3 regions of the Micromonospora sp. NPDC018662 genome follow, and region 1 is predicted to be linked to each of the others. Evidence: riboswitches for the same ligand, from Rfam matches in the RefSeq annotation. Region 1 holds a riboswitch; each other region holds the start of a gene.
What was found. Region 1 has a riboswitch for cyclic di-AMP ahead of ACH495_RS03750 (coiled-coil domain-containing protein). Riboswitches for the same ligand answer to the same signal wherever they lie in the genome.

Region 1 (4,205 bases):
CTCGGCGGGGTGCCGGAAGCGGCCGTTCGGGTTGATCGTGTACTCGTTGCGCCGGCCCACCCGGGTGCGGTGGAGGTAACCACCGGCCTCCAGGTCGGCGACGATCGCCTGGGCCGCCCGCTCGGTGACGCCCACCTCGTCCGCCACGTCCCGCAGCCGCGCGGTGGGGTTGCGCGCGATGGCCAGCAGCACGTGCCCGTGGTTGGTGAGGAAGGTCCAGTGCCGGCGGCTCCCGTCCTCACCTGGTGTGGTCGCCATGGTGGCCATCGTATGGCGTTCGGGGCAGTTGGTCGGAACCGGAGCGCGGCGCGGCCGTGACGCCTGAAATGCGTATCACGAAATCTTGACGTGCCTTCGGTCCCGTGTGACGGTGGGTCGCGAGGCCGACACCGCCGCCGGCCGGCCCGGTCGTTCCGCCCGAGGACGAGGTGAGCTGCGATGACCCCGAGTACCCCCGATGAGGCACTCGCCGAACTGCGGGCCGGTAACCACCGGTTCGTCACCGGCGTGCCGCAGCACCCGAACCAGGACGCCGGGCACCGGGCCGCGGTCGCCGAGGGCCAGCACCCGTTCGCGGTGATCGTCGGCTGCTCCGACTCCCGGCTCGCCGCGGAGATCATCTTCGACCGCGGTCTCGGCGACCTCTTCGTGGTGCGTACCGCCGGGCACACCGCCGGCCCCGAGGTGCTCGGCAGCGTCGAGTACGCGGTGACCGTGCTCGGCACGCCGCTCGTGGTGGTGCTCGGTCACGACTCGTGCGGCGCGGTCCAGGCGGCCCGGGAAGCGGTCCGCACCGGCTCCGCGCCGGCCGGGCACCTGGGCGCGGTGGTGGACGCCGTCTCGCCCAGCCTGCTCCGGGCCGCCCGGCAGGAGGTCGCGGACCTCGACGGCATCATCGACGTCCACATCGCGCAGACCGTGGAGACGCTGCTGGCCCGCTCGACGGTGCTGGCCGAGCGGGTGGCCGGGGGAGCGTGCGCGGTGGTCGGCATGTCCTACCGGCTCAGCGGCGGCGAGGTGCGGACGGTGGCGCAGTCGCCGGCCCCGCTGCCCGCGCCGGCCGCACCGGCGGACCCGGCGCTCGCCGGCTGACCGCACGCCGGACACCCGAAAAGGGGCCGCCCGAAGGCGACCCCCCATTTTCGCGTACGCGTCAGAGCAGCGACATGTGCACGTGGTCGGTGTGGTTCGACGGTCCGCTGTAGGAACTCCAGCCGGTGGCCGGGAACCAGATCTGCCGGTTCCAGATCACGTAGTAGATGCCCAGCCGGTCGGCGTTGCGGATGAGGAACGCGGCCACCTCGTTGCCGTACCGGCGGGTGTCGTTGTTGTGCCACGGTGCGAAGCCGCTGTTCTGCAACGACCAGTCGCACGCCTTGCCCTTGGGATGCTCCCACGGCCCGCCGGGGCGGTAGCAGCCCACGAAGCGGTTGAAGCCGGCGCGCTTGACCTCCTTGTACGCGTGCAGGGTGCGCGGCGTGACGCAGCCGGAGGTGGTCGGGTCGTTCTCGCTGCACGACTCGGACTTCCATCCGCCGTCGGCGGTGCGGCCGGGGCCGATCTTGGCGACCGGTGAGGTGGCCGAGACCAGACCGCCGGTGAAGCCCAGCCCGCCGACCAGCTTCAGCGCCTTCTGCGCCTCGACCTTCTCGCGGGCCATCGCGTTCGTCTGCTTCTCCTGCTCGCGCACCTCGGCGTCGAGTGCGATCTTGGCCTGCTCGGCGCGCGTCTTCACCTCGTTGATGGCGGCGAGCCGCTGCGCGTTGAACAGGTTGAGCTCGTCCAGGGCGCTGGCCCGGCGGACGAACGAGTCGGGCGAGTCGCTCTCCAGCAGCATCGCCATCGCGCCGACGCGACCGGTGCGGTAGGACTGCGCGGCGATCTCGGTGACCTGCGGGCTGAGCGCGTCGAGCTGGTTCTGCGCCGCCTTCACCTCGAGCGCGAGCTGGAGCTGCCGCTTGCGCGACTTGTCCAACTTGGACTTGGCCTGGAGGTAGTTCCGGTTGGCCGCGGTGACGGCTTCGCTGATGAGCGGTGGGTCGTCGTCCTCCGCGTGCCCCGAGGGGTTGGGGGCGGCGGTGTGCGGGGCTGCCGAGGCCGGGGTCGGGCCGGCCAGCACGGCGAGCGCGGCGAGCACGGCCACCACGGGTGTCAAGCAGCGGCGCAGGGGTGCCGTCACAGTGTTCCCTTCCGTCGGCCGCCGACCGGGTTAGCTGACGGGTTCGGGACGGAAGTGGCCCCTACCGCTCGCGCGGATTCACCCCATGTACCTGGTTCCCCGGCTCGCCCGGAGGCGATTGGGCGGCGGCACCGCAGGCGCGGGTGCGCGCCTTCGGCGGTGACCGGCAGCGAGGTTACCCGAGATGTCGACCGGGGATCTACGCCCGGAAGCCGACCAATCGCGAGAATTCGACATTGCCCAGCGTGACCAGCATCGCGTTTGACGCGGGCCGTCACGCAGCGGAGTGTCACCATGCGACATCCGTACTTCCCCGGTCGCCGGGCCACCGGTCGGCCGGCGTCCCGCCGAGCGCCTCCAGCGCCTCGCCGCGGGCCGCCGGTGGCCGGGCCGGCGGCGGCGTCGACGCCCCGGCCGACGGCGTGCGCCGCCCGGCGGTGGCCACGACCGCGGCCAGCGCGGTGGTGAGCGGTACGGCGGCGATCAGCCCGAGCGTCGCCACCGCGCTGCGGACGATCTCCTGGGCGAGGAACTCGCTGGTGAGGATCTCGCCCACCGGGCGGGAGTCGGCGACCAGCAGGAGCAGCAGCGGCAGCGAGGCGCCCGCGTACGCCAGCACGATGGTGTTGACGGTGGACGCGATGTGCGCCCGGCCCACCCGGGTGGCCGCCCGGTAGAGCTGCCGCCGGGACAGGTCGGGGTTGGCGTGCGCCAGCTCGGTGACGGTGGCCGCCTGGGTGACCGTGACGTCGTCCAGCACGCCGAGCGAGCCGATGATGATGCCGGCCAGCAGCAGGCCGTGCAGGTCCACGTCGCCCCGGAACATGGACAGCGTGGTGGCGTCCTCGCTGCCGAAGCCGGTCAGGTGGGTGGCGGCCGTGGCCAGCGTGCCCAGCACGCCGGTGACCACCAGGCTGCCGAGCGTGCCGAGCACCGCCACCGACGTCTGCGCGGTGATCCCGTGGGTCAGGTAGAGCACCACGAACATGATCAGGGCGGCGCCGACGATCGCCACCGCCAGCGGGGACCGGCCGGCGCCGATCCCGGGCAGCACGAAGCCGAGCAGGATGGCGAAGCTCGCCACCAGCCCGCCCAACGCGGCCAGCCCGCGCCAGCGCCCGAACGCCACGATCGCGGCGGCGAAGAGCGCCACCAGCCAGATCAGCGGCGTACCGCGCTGGTGCTCGGCGATGTTGTAGGCCTTCACCGACGGGTCGGCCGGGTCGGTCAGCTCGACCAGGATCACCTCGTCGCCGACCTCGACCCGGGGCGCCCCGGGGCCGTTGGGGACCGGCGTCTCGACCTGCCGGCCGGCGTCCGGGCCCTGCTCCGCGGTGACCGTCACGGTGCCGCACCGGCCGCCGCCGCCCTCGGGCGCCTCCGGCGTGGGCGGGCAGGGCTCGGTCACCACGCGGGTCACCGTGCCGTGGTGGCGCGGCACGTTCTCGCCGCCGGCCGGTTCCGGGCCGCCGCCCCGGGGCCAGAGCACCAGCGCCGCGATCACGGTGAGCACGAAGAGCGGCACCACGGTCGCGACCAGGAGCCGGCGTACGCCCGGCGGCGCGGCGGGGGCGGGACGGGTGTGGTCGGCGCCCACGGCGGCCCTCCCAACGGGTCGCGGCGCACCGGGTCACCGGACCGGTCGGGCACCGGTCGGCGCGGACGCGTCCTGACCACGCCCGGGTCGCCGCCGGCCATGGTAGCCAGGCCGGGTCGGGCCACCCCGGCAGGCGCGGATCAGCTCAGGCCGGCCCGCCGGCTCCGGTAGTCGTCCTCGTCGATCTCACCGCGGGCGTACCGCTCGTCGAGGATGCGCCGGGCCGTGCCCGGCCTCGCGGCGTCCGGCCCGGGCAGCCGGAACACCAGCCAGACGAGCCCGGCCAGCACCGCGAGCGCCAGCAGCGCCCAGATCCACATCCAGCCCATCATCGGGCCCGGCCACATCATCCGGCTGCCCTCCGTCCGTCACGCCTGGCCGGCGGTTCGCCGGCCCGGCCGTCACCTCGACGGTACGGCGGCCGGGGCG
Region 2 (4,205 bases), 510 kb from region 1:
CACTGGCTGAACCTCTACCACACCTTCCAGGGCGGCTGCTCGGGCTCGGGTGACAGCGTCTCCGACACCCCGGCCGAGGCCTCCCCGGCGTACGAGTGCCCGACCGGTCGGGACACCTGCTCCACGACCGGCAAGGACCCGATCACCAACTTCATGGACTACACGTACGACTCCTGCATGTACCAGTTCACCGCCGGCCAGGCGAGCCGCATGCTGACCGCGTGGAACGCCTACCGCGCGGCCTGACCGCCGCCGCACCACGTACCGGTGCCGGCCCTGTCTGCGGACGGGGCCGGCACCGGCGTTTCCGGGCCCGGTCAGGCGGCCGGGCGGCGGGTGTCGAAGCCGTGCCGGCCACGCCGGCCCTCCGGGACGAGCGCGCCCAGCCGAGCGGGTGCCGCCTCCCCCGGGTCGAGCCAGAGCCGCACCTGCGGCCGGCCGACGCCGGGAAGGGCCACCGGATCGCGCCGGGTCAGCATGGCCACGTCGACGGAGAACTCGAACAGCCGCCAGTCACCCTGCGGCGCCGCCCGGCCGAGCCGGGTCAGCCGCGACACCGTCGCCGGGTCGGTCACCGGACGGGCCCGGCCGGCCACGTAAGCCTCGTCGTCGCTCTCCTCGGGCGGGAAGGAGTGCAGCGCGTAGCGGCCGTCACGTTCGAGGTCGCGGCGCTTCGGCGAATCGATGACGAAGCACCAGAGCCCGTCGTCGGTGATCAGCGGCGACACCGGGTGCACCCGGGGGCCGCCGTCGGCGCGGACCGTGGCGAGGTAGCCGAAGCCCGGCCCGTACTGCTGGATCAGAAGGCGGATCTCGGCGGCGAGTCGGGGCTCGTCGGCGGCGAATTCGGACCAGGAAGCCATGCCGACATTCTATCGAACACGTGTACGAAGATGTAGTCCGACACGCTGGTCACGCACACCGGTCGCTAGAGTGTTCCGATGCTGCTCTCCGACCGCGACCTGGTCTCCGAGATCAAGGCGGGCACCCTCGCGCTGGAGCCCTTCGAGCCCACGCTGGTGCAGCCGTCCAGCATCGACGTACGCCTGGACCGGCTGTTCCGGGTCTTCAACAACCACCTCTACACGCACATCGACCCGTCGATGCAGCAGGACGACCTGACGTCGATGGTGGAGGTTCCCGAGGGGCAGCCGTTCGTGCTGCACCCGGGCGAGTTCGTGCTCGCCTCCACGCTGGAGGTGATCTCGCTGGGTGAGGAGCTGGCCGGCCGGCTGGAGGGCAAGTCGTCGCTGGGGCGGCTCGGTCTGCTGACGCACTCCACCGCCGGCTTCATCGACCCGGGCTTCTCCGGCCACGTCACGCTGGAGCTGTCCAACGTGGCGAACCTGCCGATCACGCTCTGGCCGGGCATGAAGATCGGTCAGTTGTGCATCTTCCGGCTCTCGTCACCGGCCGAGCACCCGTACGGCTCGGCCGTCTACGGTTCGCGCTACCAGGGCCAGCGCGGCCCGACGCCGAGCCGGTCCTGGCAGAGCTGGCGCACCTGGCCGACCCGCTGACGCCGTCCGCTGCTGTTAAGCGGGGCCCCCTCCTATGCAGAATGCGTTAACAGGGGGCCCCTCCTTACACCTCAGCCGGGGCGGCCGTAGCTGTTGATGTCGCCGTCGTCGACGCGCTTCATGGTGATGGGTTTGCCCGACTGGGAGGCGTGCACCACCCAGCCGTCACCGACGTACATTCCGACGTGGTGCAGGTCGCCGTAGTAGAAGACCAGGTCACCGGCGCGCAGCTCGGCACGGCTGACCCGCGTCGTCACGTTGTGCTGCTGACGGGCGTTGTGCGGCAGCGAGACCCCGGCCTTCGCCCAGGCCGCCATGGTCAGACCCGAGCAGTCGAAGTGGTCCGGGCCGGCCGCGCCCCACACGTAGATCTTGCCGATCTGGGCGCAGGCGAACTTGACCGCCACCCCGGCCGCGCCACCGGGATACCCGGCGGGACAGGGAGCCGGGCGCAGCGGGCCGCCACCACCGTTGCCGTACACCTTGAGCCGCAGCTTCTGGAGCTTGGCGATCTCGGCGTCGATCTGCTTCTTCTTCGCCGCGAGCTGGGCCTCGGTGCGGCTCAGGTCGGCGACCATCGCGTCCAGCGGCTTCTTCTTCGCCGCCAGCTCGTCGCGCAGCGCGGCGATGTCGTGGACCTGCTCCTGCTGGTGCTGCGCGAAGCGGTCGAGCAGCTCCAGGCCGCTGACCAGCTCGCTCGGCGAACGACTGCCCAGCAGCGCGTTGACGGTGGAGAGGTTGTCGCCCTTGTACGCGTCGGCGGCGAGCCCGCCGACCTGGCCGAGCGCGGCGTCCACCCGGGCCTGGAGCGGAGCGATCTGCTTACCGAGCGCGTCGGCCTGCTTGCGGCGCACCGCGAGCTGCTCACGGACGGCGTTTACCTGTTCGATGACGGGTTCGAGCTTGTTCCAGTCGCGGTCGATCTGGGCCTCGATCTCGGCGACCGAGGGTTCCGCGTGCGCCGCCGTCGCGCCACCGGTCAGGACGACCGCGGCGCCGACCAGGGCGGCGAGTGTGGTGGTGAAACGGGACCAGCGGGAACGCGGCACGGCGGCGGACCGGTCGGTCGACCGGCTCGACGTCGGCCGCGGGGCATGGTGTGCCACCGGGCGTCCGTACTCCTTCTGCCTGACCGCCTACCGGGTTAGCTGACGGGTTCGGGCGGGAAGGGAGACGCCCTACCGCAGTGGCTGCGGATTCACCCCAGGTACCTGGGTCCCCGGTTCGCCCGTGGGCGACTCGGCGGTGTCGGGCCGTCACCGACCGGGTTGGACGGTGAGACGTGCGGCCGACGATTGACCAGAGTAGGGATTCCTGTTATCGATCCGCAACCCGAACGGCCGTGACACTCCGTACCGAATGTGCCGCGCAGACATGAATGAAGCTTTCTTTCATGTCGGATTACTACCCGGAAAGGTATTGACCTCACGGGTGGGTGGAGTGAGGGTGGGAACGCAGTGACGCCCATCCCTGTCCAGGAGGTTCGATGCACCTCTCAGCCCCGCCGTCGAGCAGACGGATGCTGCTCGCCGCCGCCGTGGCGACGGCCACCGCGCTGGCCACCACCGGCCCGGTGAGCGCCGCGCCGCAGGCGAACCGGCCCACCGGCGACCGCCAGCAGCAGTACGCCGCCGCGGCGGCCGAGTACGGCGTACCGCAGAACGTGCTGCTCGGTGTCTCCTACCTGGAGTCGAGGTGGGACACCCACCCGGGCCAGCCCAGCACCAGCGGCGGCTACGGCCCGATGCACCTGACCGACGCCGCGCACGTCCTCGCCACGCCGGGCAGCGCCCATGTCGACGAGGACGAGGACCCGCGCGGCGACGAATCCCGCCCGCTCACGCTCGACCCGGCCACGGCCGCCACGCCGAGCCGGGAGACGCCGCTGCCGGCCGCCTCGCTCCAGACGCTCGACGCCGCCGCCACGCTCACCGGGCTGGACGCGCAGAAGCTGCGCACCGACCCGGCCGCGAACATCCGCGGGGGCGCGGCGCTGCTGGCGTCGTACCAGAAGGCACTGGGTGGGCCGGTCGGCGCCGGCAGCGACGCCGCGGCCTGGTACGGCGCGGTGGCCCGCTACTCCGGCGCGGACACGTCCGACGCGGCGGCGGCCTTCGCCGACGAGGTCTACGACCAGCTCGGCCAGGGCGCGGCCCGGACTACCGACGACGGGCAGCGGGTCACGCTGGCCGCCACCACCGCCGAGCCGGACCGGTCCGGGCTGGCCCGGCTCGGGCTGCGCCACGCCGCGCGGCCGGACGGGCTGGAGTGCCCGGTGCGGCTGGCCTGCGAGTGGATTCCCGCGCCCTACGAGCAGCTCAGCGCCGACCCGGGCGACTACGGCAACCACGACCTGGGCAACCGGCCGAAGCAGCAGAAGATCGAATACATCGTCATCCACGACACCGAGGGCTACTTCGACCCCAGCGTCGACCTGGTGAAGCGGGCCGACTACCTGGGCTGGCACTACACGCTGCGGTCGGTGGACGGCTACGTCGCCCAGCACATCAAGGCCAAGGACGTCGGCTGGCACGCCGGCAACTGGTACGTCAACGCCAAGTCCATCGGCCTGGAGCACGAGGGCTTCGCCGGGCAGGGCACCTGGTACACCGAGGCGATGTACCGCAGCTCGGCCAAGCTGGTCCGGTACCTGGCGCAGAAGTTCGGCATCCCGATGGACCGGCA
Region 3 (4,205 bases), on a different contig from region 1:
GCGGTGCGGTCCACCGGTGTGCCGCCGGTGGAGCGGACCGTGGCCGCGGCCGAGCTGCCGGCGGCCACTGTCGAGGCGGCCCGGGTGCTGCTGACCGAGGTCGAGGGCACGGTCGGCGTGATCACGCCGGTGCCGCGCCGGGACGAGGTGGCGGGTTGGCTGGGCGAGCTGGGCGCCGGCCGGCTCCAGGTGGTCACCAGCCTCCAGGCCAAGGGCATGGAGTACGACGGGGTGGTGCTGGTCGCGCCGAGCGAGATCCGGGCCGACCCGGGTTCGGGGGTCCGCACGCTCTACGTCGCGCTGTCCCGGGCCACCCAGCGCCTGACCACGCTCGATCCGGTGGGGTGACACCGCAGTCACTTGCACACATAGCGATGTGAGCATAGATTGGGCCCGTCCGGGGCGCGGGACGGGAGGGTGTGTGCGTGGGCGCAGGCCATGACCACAGCGGTGCGGTGACCAACGCGGCGCACCGGCACCGGGGCCGACTCTGGGCGGCGTTCGCGCTGCTCGCCGTGCTGATGCTGGTCGAGGCGGTGGCCGCCGTGACGACCGGTTCGCTGGCGCTGCTCTCCGACGCCGGGCACATGTTCACCGACGTGCTCGGGATCGGCATGGCGCTCGCGGCGATCACCGCCACCCGTCGCGCCGGGACCGACCCGCAGCGCACGTTCGGGCTCTACCGGCTCGAGGTGCTCGCCGCGCTGGCCAACGCGGTGCTGCTCGGCGCCGTCGCGGTCTACGTCCTGATCGAGGCGGTACGCCGGTTCGGCGAGCCGCCGGAGGTTCTCGCCGGCCCGATGCTGGTGGTGGCCGTGCTCGGCCTGCTCGCCAACATCGCCGCGTTCGCGCTGCTGCGCTCCGGCGCGCAGGAGAGCATCAACCTGCGCGGGGCGTACCTGGAGGTGCTCGGCGACCTGCTCGGCTCGCTCGGCGTGATCGGCGCCGCGCTGGTCATCGCGGTCACCGACTGGTGGTGGGCCGACCCGCTGGTCGCGGTGGCGATCGGCCTGTTCATCCTGCCGCGCACCTGGCGGCTCGGCCGGGCCGCGGTACGCATCCTGGTGCAGGCCGCGCCGGAACACCTCCAGGTGACCGCCGTGCACGACCGGCTGACCGCCGTGCCCGGCGTGGCGGAGGTGCACGACCTGCACGTCTGGACGCTCACCTCCGGCATGGACGTGGCCTCGGCGCACCTGACCACCGACCCGGGCGCCGAGGTCGCCACCGTGCTGGCCGCCGCCCGGGCCGCGCTGCACGAGGACTTCTCGATCGATCACGCCACGTTGCAGATCGAACCCGGAGCGTCCACCGGTGCCTGCGGGCCGACCGGCTGGTAATGAGGACAGCCTTAAATCTGAGTGGCTATTGTTGACTTATGCCGGTTTTGCCCGGTTCTCGACGCCGGGTGACGGCGCCGGAACCGGGCAACGCCGGTAGGCTCGGTCGCGGCCACCCCGCAGGCGTCATCCGGCGTCGGCGGAGCGGCCGTCGCCTAATCGCCCGCGGGGCGAGCCGGGGAACCACGTACGTGGGGTGCATCCGCGTCAGCGGTAGGGATCTTCCGTCCCGAACCCGTCAGCTAACCCGGTCGGCGGTTGACGGAAGGACACGTGAATGCCCCCAGTGGCACCCGTACGACGAACGGCCGCCCGGATGGCGGCCCTGCTCGTCGCGATGCTGACCCTCGGCCTCGCGACGGCGCCGGTCTCCCCCGCCTCGGCGGCACCCGCGACCGGCCGGCTCGCCGCCGCGCCCGGCGACGACGACGAGGGCGGCACGCCGGCGCTGCGCGCCAAGCTCGACGCCGCCAGCAAGGGCTGGCTGGAGGCCAAGGCCGCGCTGAACCGGTCGGTGACCCGGCAGAAGCAGCTCAACGAACGACTCGTGACGATCGACGCGGAGCTGACCGAACGCAACGCCAAGGTCGGTGAGATCGCCGAGGTGGCGTACCGCACCGGCCGGATGGGCACCGCCGCGGCACTGCTCGGCAGCACCAGCCCGGAAGGCTTCATGGACCGGGCCGCCGCCCTGGAGACGGTCGCCGCGCACGAGGACCGGACACTGCGGGAGTTGATCACCACCCGCGACGAGGCGATCCGCACCCGTACCGCGCTCGACGGCGAGGTCCGCGAACAGCGCAAGCAGGTCACGGTGATGGCCAAGCGCAAGGAGCAGGCCGAGCAGGCGCTGGAGGAGGCCAACAACCGGCCGTCCGCCAGCAGCAGCGGCAGCAGCAGCGACGGCAGCGGAAGCCGGGGCACCTCCACGGCGAACGCGAAGCCGGCCAAGCGCAACTCGGACGGCTCCTGGCCGGCGGAGTCGTGCAGCGTGAACGACCCGACGCCGGCCAGCGGCTGCATCACCCCGCGTACGCTGCACGCCCTGCAACAGGCCAAGGCCGCCGGCTTCACCCGGTACGTCTCCTGCCACCGGCCCAGCGGCTCCGGCGAGCACCCGAAGGGTCGGGCCTGCGACTTCGCGGCGCAGAAGAGCGGCTTCGGTGGCGTGGCCAGCGGCGGCGACCGGACGTACGGCAACAACCTGGCCGCGTACTTCGTGCGCAACGCCGACCCGCTCGCGGTGCTCTACGTGATCTGGTTCAAGCAGATCTGGCTGCCCAGCAGTGGCTGGAAGTCGTACAGCGGGGGCAACGGCGACCCGTCCAGCGACCACACCAACCACGTGCACCTGTCGGTGTACTGACCGTCGCGACGGCACCCGGTCACACGCCGGGTGCCGTCGCACGCGAGCCGGCACGGGCGGGGCCCGGTCAGGCCGGTCGGCCCTCCAGGGTCGCGCCCAGGCGGGCGGCGAGGCCCAGGTGAGCGGCCCGCGCCTGGCGGAACGCGTAACCGAACAGCGGCGCCGGCGCGGTGAGCGTGATCTCCACGTCGATCCGCACCACGCCGTCGGGCTCGTCGCGCAGCCGGGTGTGGTTGCGGACCGTCGTCGCCGGCTGCTGCCGGGCCACGGTGACCACCTCGTCCTCGGTGGCGATCAGCACGTCCGCCTGGTAGGTCACCGGGAAGTGCAGCGGACCCAGCTCCAGCCGGTCGGTGATCGCGAAGCTGGCCAACGCGCCCGGACGGGGCGGCAACTGCCGGACCCGCACGATCAACGGATGCAGCTCGCCCTGCCGGCTCAGGTCGCCGAGCAGGGCCACCGCGTCCGCCCGGCTGCACCGGGCCTGCACGGTGTAGCTGAAGCTGTCGCTGCTCTGCAACCCGTCCCCCTCGCCGTCGTGGGTCCGGACGATCGTCCCGTACCGGGGGCGGCCTGGCAACGGGTCGAAGGTCCCCCGGTCGGCGGTGGCCGGGAGCAGGGTTCGGTGGCGCCGGGTGACGCTCAGGCGCCGGGGAGCACCTCGGGGGCGTCGTCGGCGAACCAGGGCTCCGGCGCGCCGAAGAGACCGAGCAGGCCGGTCACCCAGAGCTGTCGGTGCACGAACCGGCTCGGCTCGGTGACCACCAGCTTGACGCCGCTGACCTCGCAGGTCTGGAAGCCGGCGACCATGGCGCTGATGCCGACCGAGTCGATGAACGTGACGAGCCGCATGTTGAGCTCGATCCGGGCGGGACGCGCCTTCGCGAGCACCTCGGCGATCGCTTCCCGCACCTCGTACGCGGTGTCGACGTCGATCTCCCCACGGGGCGCGATCTGGACGACACCACCCGGACGCACCGATTTCACGATCGACAGGCTCACGCGAGCACCTCCACTCGCCCCAACGGGCGCCTCATCAGTACGCGGGCCGCGACCGAGAGTATTCCTCCAACGGCCCCGGTCGCCACCCCCCGGGATGAGCAATTCGCGGACTGGGCACACCTGGGCGAGCCCAATCCGGACCTCCGGGTTCCGATTTCCCTTCGACACGGACCAGTGACCGGCCGAACGACCGGACCGGGTCGGCCGATCCGCCGACCCAGGGTAGCGGGCCCGCACACCCCGCCGGGGTACCCGGTCCCCGGCGCGTACGGGTGATTCCGCCCACCCCGTCCCTTTCCCGCGCCGACACCGCCGGATCCCGGCACGGTGCCGTTCGCATGGCAAGCGGCACGGGAGGGGGTTTGGCGCGGGAGCGGTCGGGGCACTGCCCCCGGGGAGTGAACCGTGACGCGCCGGATGAACACCGGAGTCCGACCTGGCCGCCGGGCTTCGGCACCCGAGGAGGTAGAACGATGTTCGGATCCAGCCTGTTGGAC

Region 2: another riboswitch for cyclic di-AMP. It lies ahead of ACH495_RS01265 (NlpC/P60 family protein); the one in region 1 lies ahead of ACH495_RS03750 (coiled-coil domain-containing protein).
Region 3: another riboswitch for cyclic di-AMP. It lies ahead of ACH495_RS22830 (coiled-coil domain-containing protein); the one in region 1 lies ahead of ACH495_RS03750 (coiled-coil domain-containing protein).

The regions. Positions count from the first base shown of each region.
Region 1 is NZ_JBISAC010000001.1:769,190-773,394, forward strand. It holds gene ACH495_RS03740 (helix-turn-helix transcriptional regulator) at 1-267, opposite strand, end outside; gene ACH495_RS03745 (carbonic anhydrase) at 439-1,092, shown strand; gene ACH495_RS03750 (coiled-coil domain-containing protein) at 1,154-2,179, opposite strand; cyclic di-AMP (ydaO/yuaA leader) riboswitch at 2,183-2,314, opposite strand; gene ACH495_RS03755 (YibE/F family protein) at 2,469-3,776, opposite strand; gene ACH495_RS03760 (SHOCT domain-containing protein) at 3,917-4,096, opposite strand.
Region 2 is NZ_JBISAC010000001.1:259,114-263,318, reverse strand. It holds gene ACH495_RS01280 (zinc metalloprotease) at 1-246, shown strand, start outside; gene ACH495_RS01275 (pyridoxamine 5'-phosphate oxidase family protein) at 318-863, opposite strand; gene dcd (dCTP deaminase) at 942-1,520, shown strand; gene ACH495_RS01265 (NlpC/P60 family protein) at 1,592-2,626, opposite strand; cyclic di-AMP (ydaO/yuaA leader) riboswitch at 2,640-2,775, opposite strand; gene ACH495_RS01260 (N-acetylmuramoyl-L-alanine amidase) at 3,007-4,205, shown strand, end outside.
Region 3 is NZ_JBISAC010000008.1:183,592-187,796, reverse strand. It holds gene ACH495_RS22840 (HelD family protein) at 1-348, shown strand, start outside; gene ACH495_RS22835 (cation diffusion facilitator family transporter) at 426-1,340, shown strand; cyclic di-AMP (ydaO/yuaA leader) riboswitch at 1,483-1,613, shown strand; gene ACH495_RS22830 (coiled-coil domain-containing protein) at 1,618-2,706, shown strand; gene ACH495_RS22825 (SRPBCC family protein) at 2,774-3,286, opposite strand; gene ACH495_RS22820 (STAS domain-containing protein) at 3,349-3,708, opposite strand; gene ACH495_RS22815 (hypothetical protein) at 4,182-4,205, shown strand, end outside.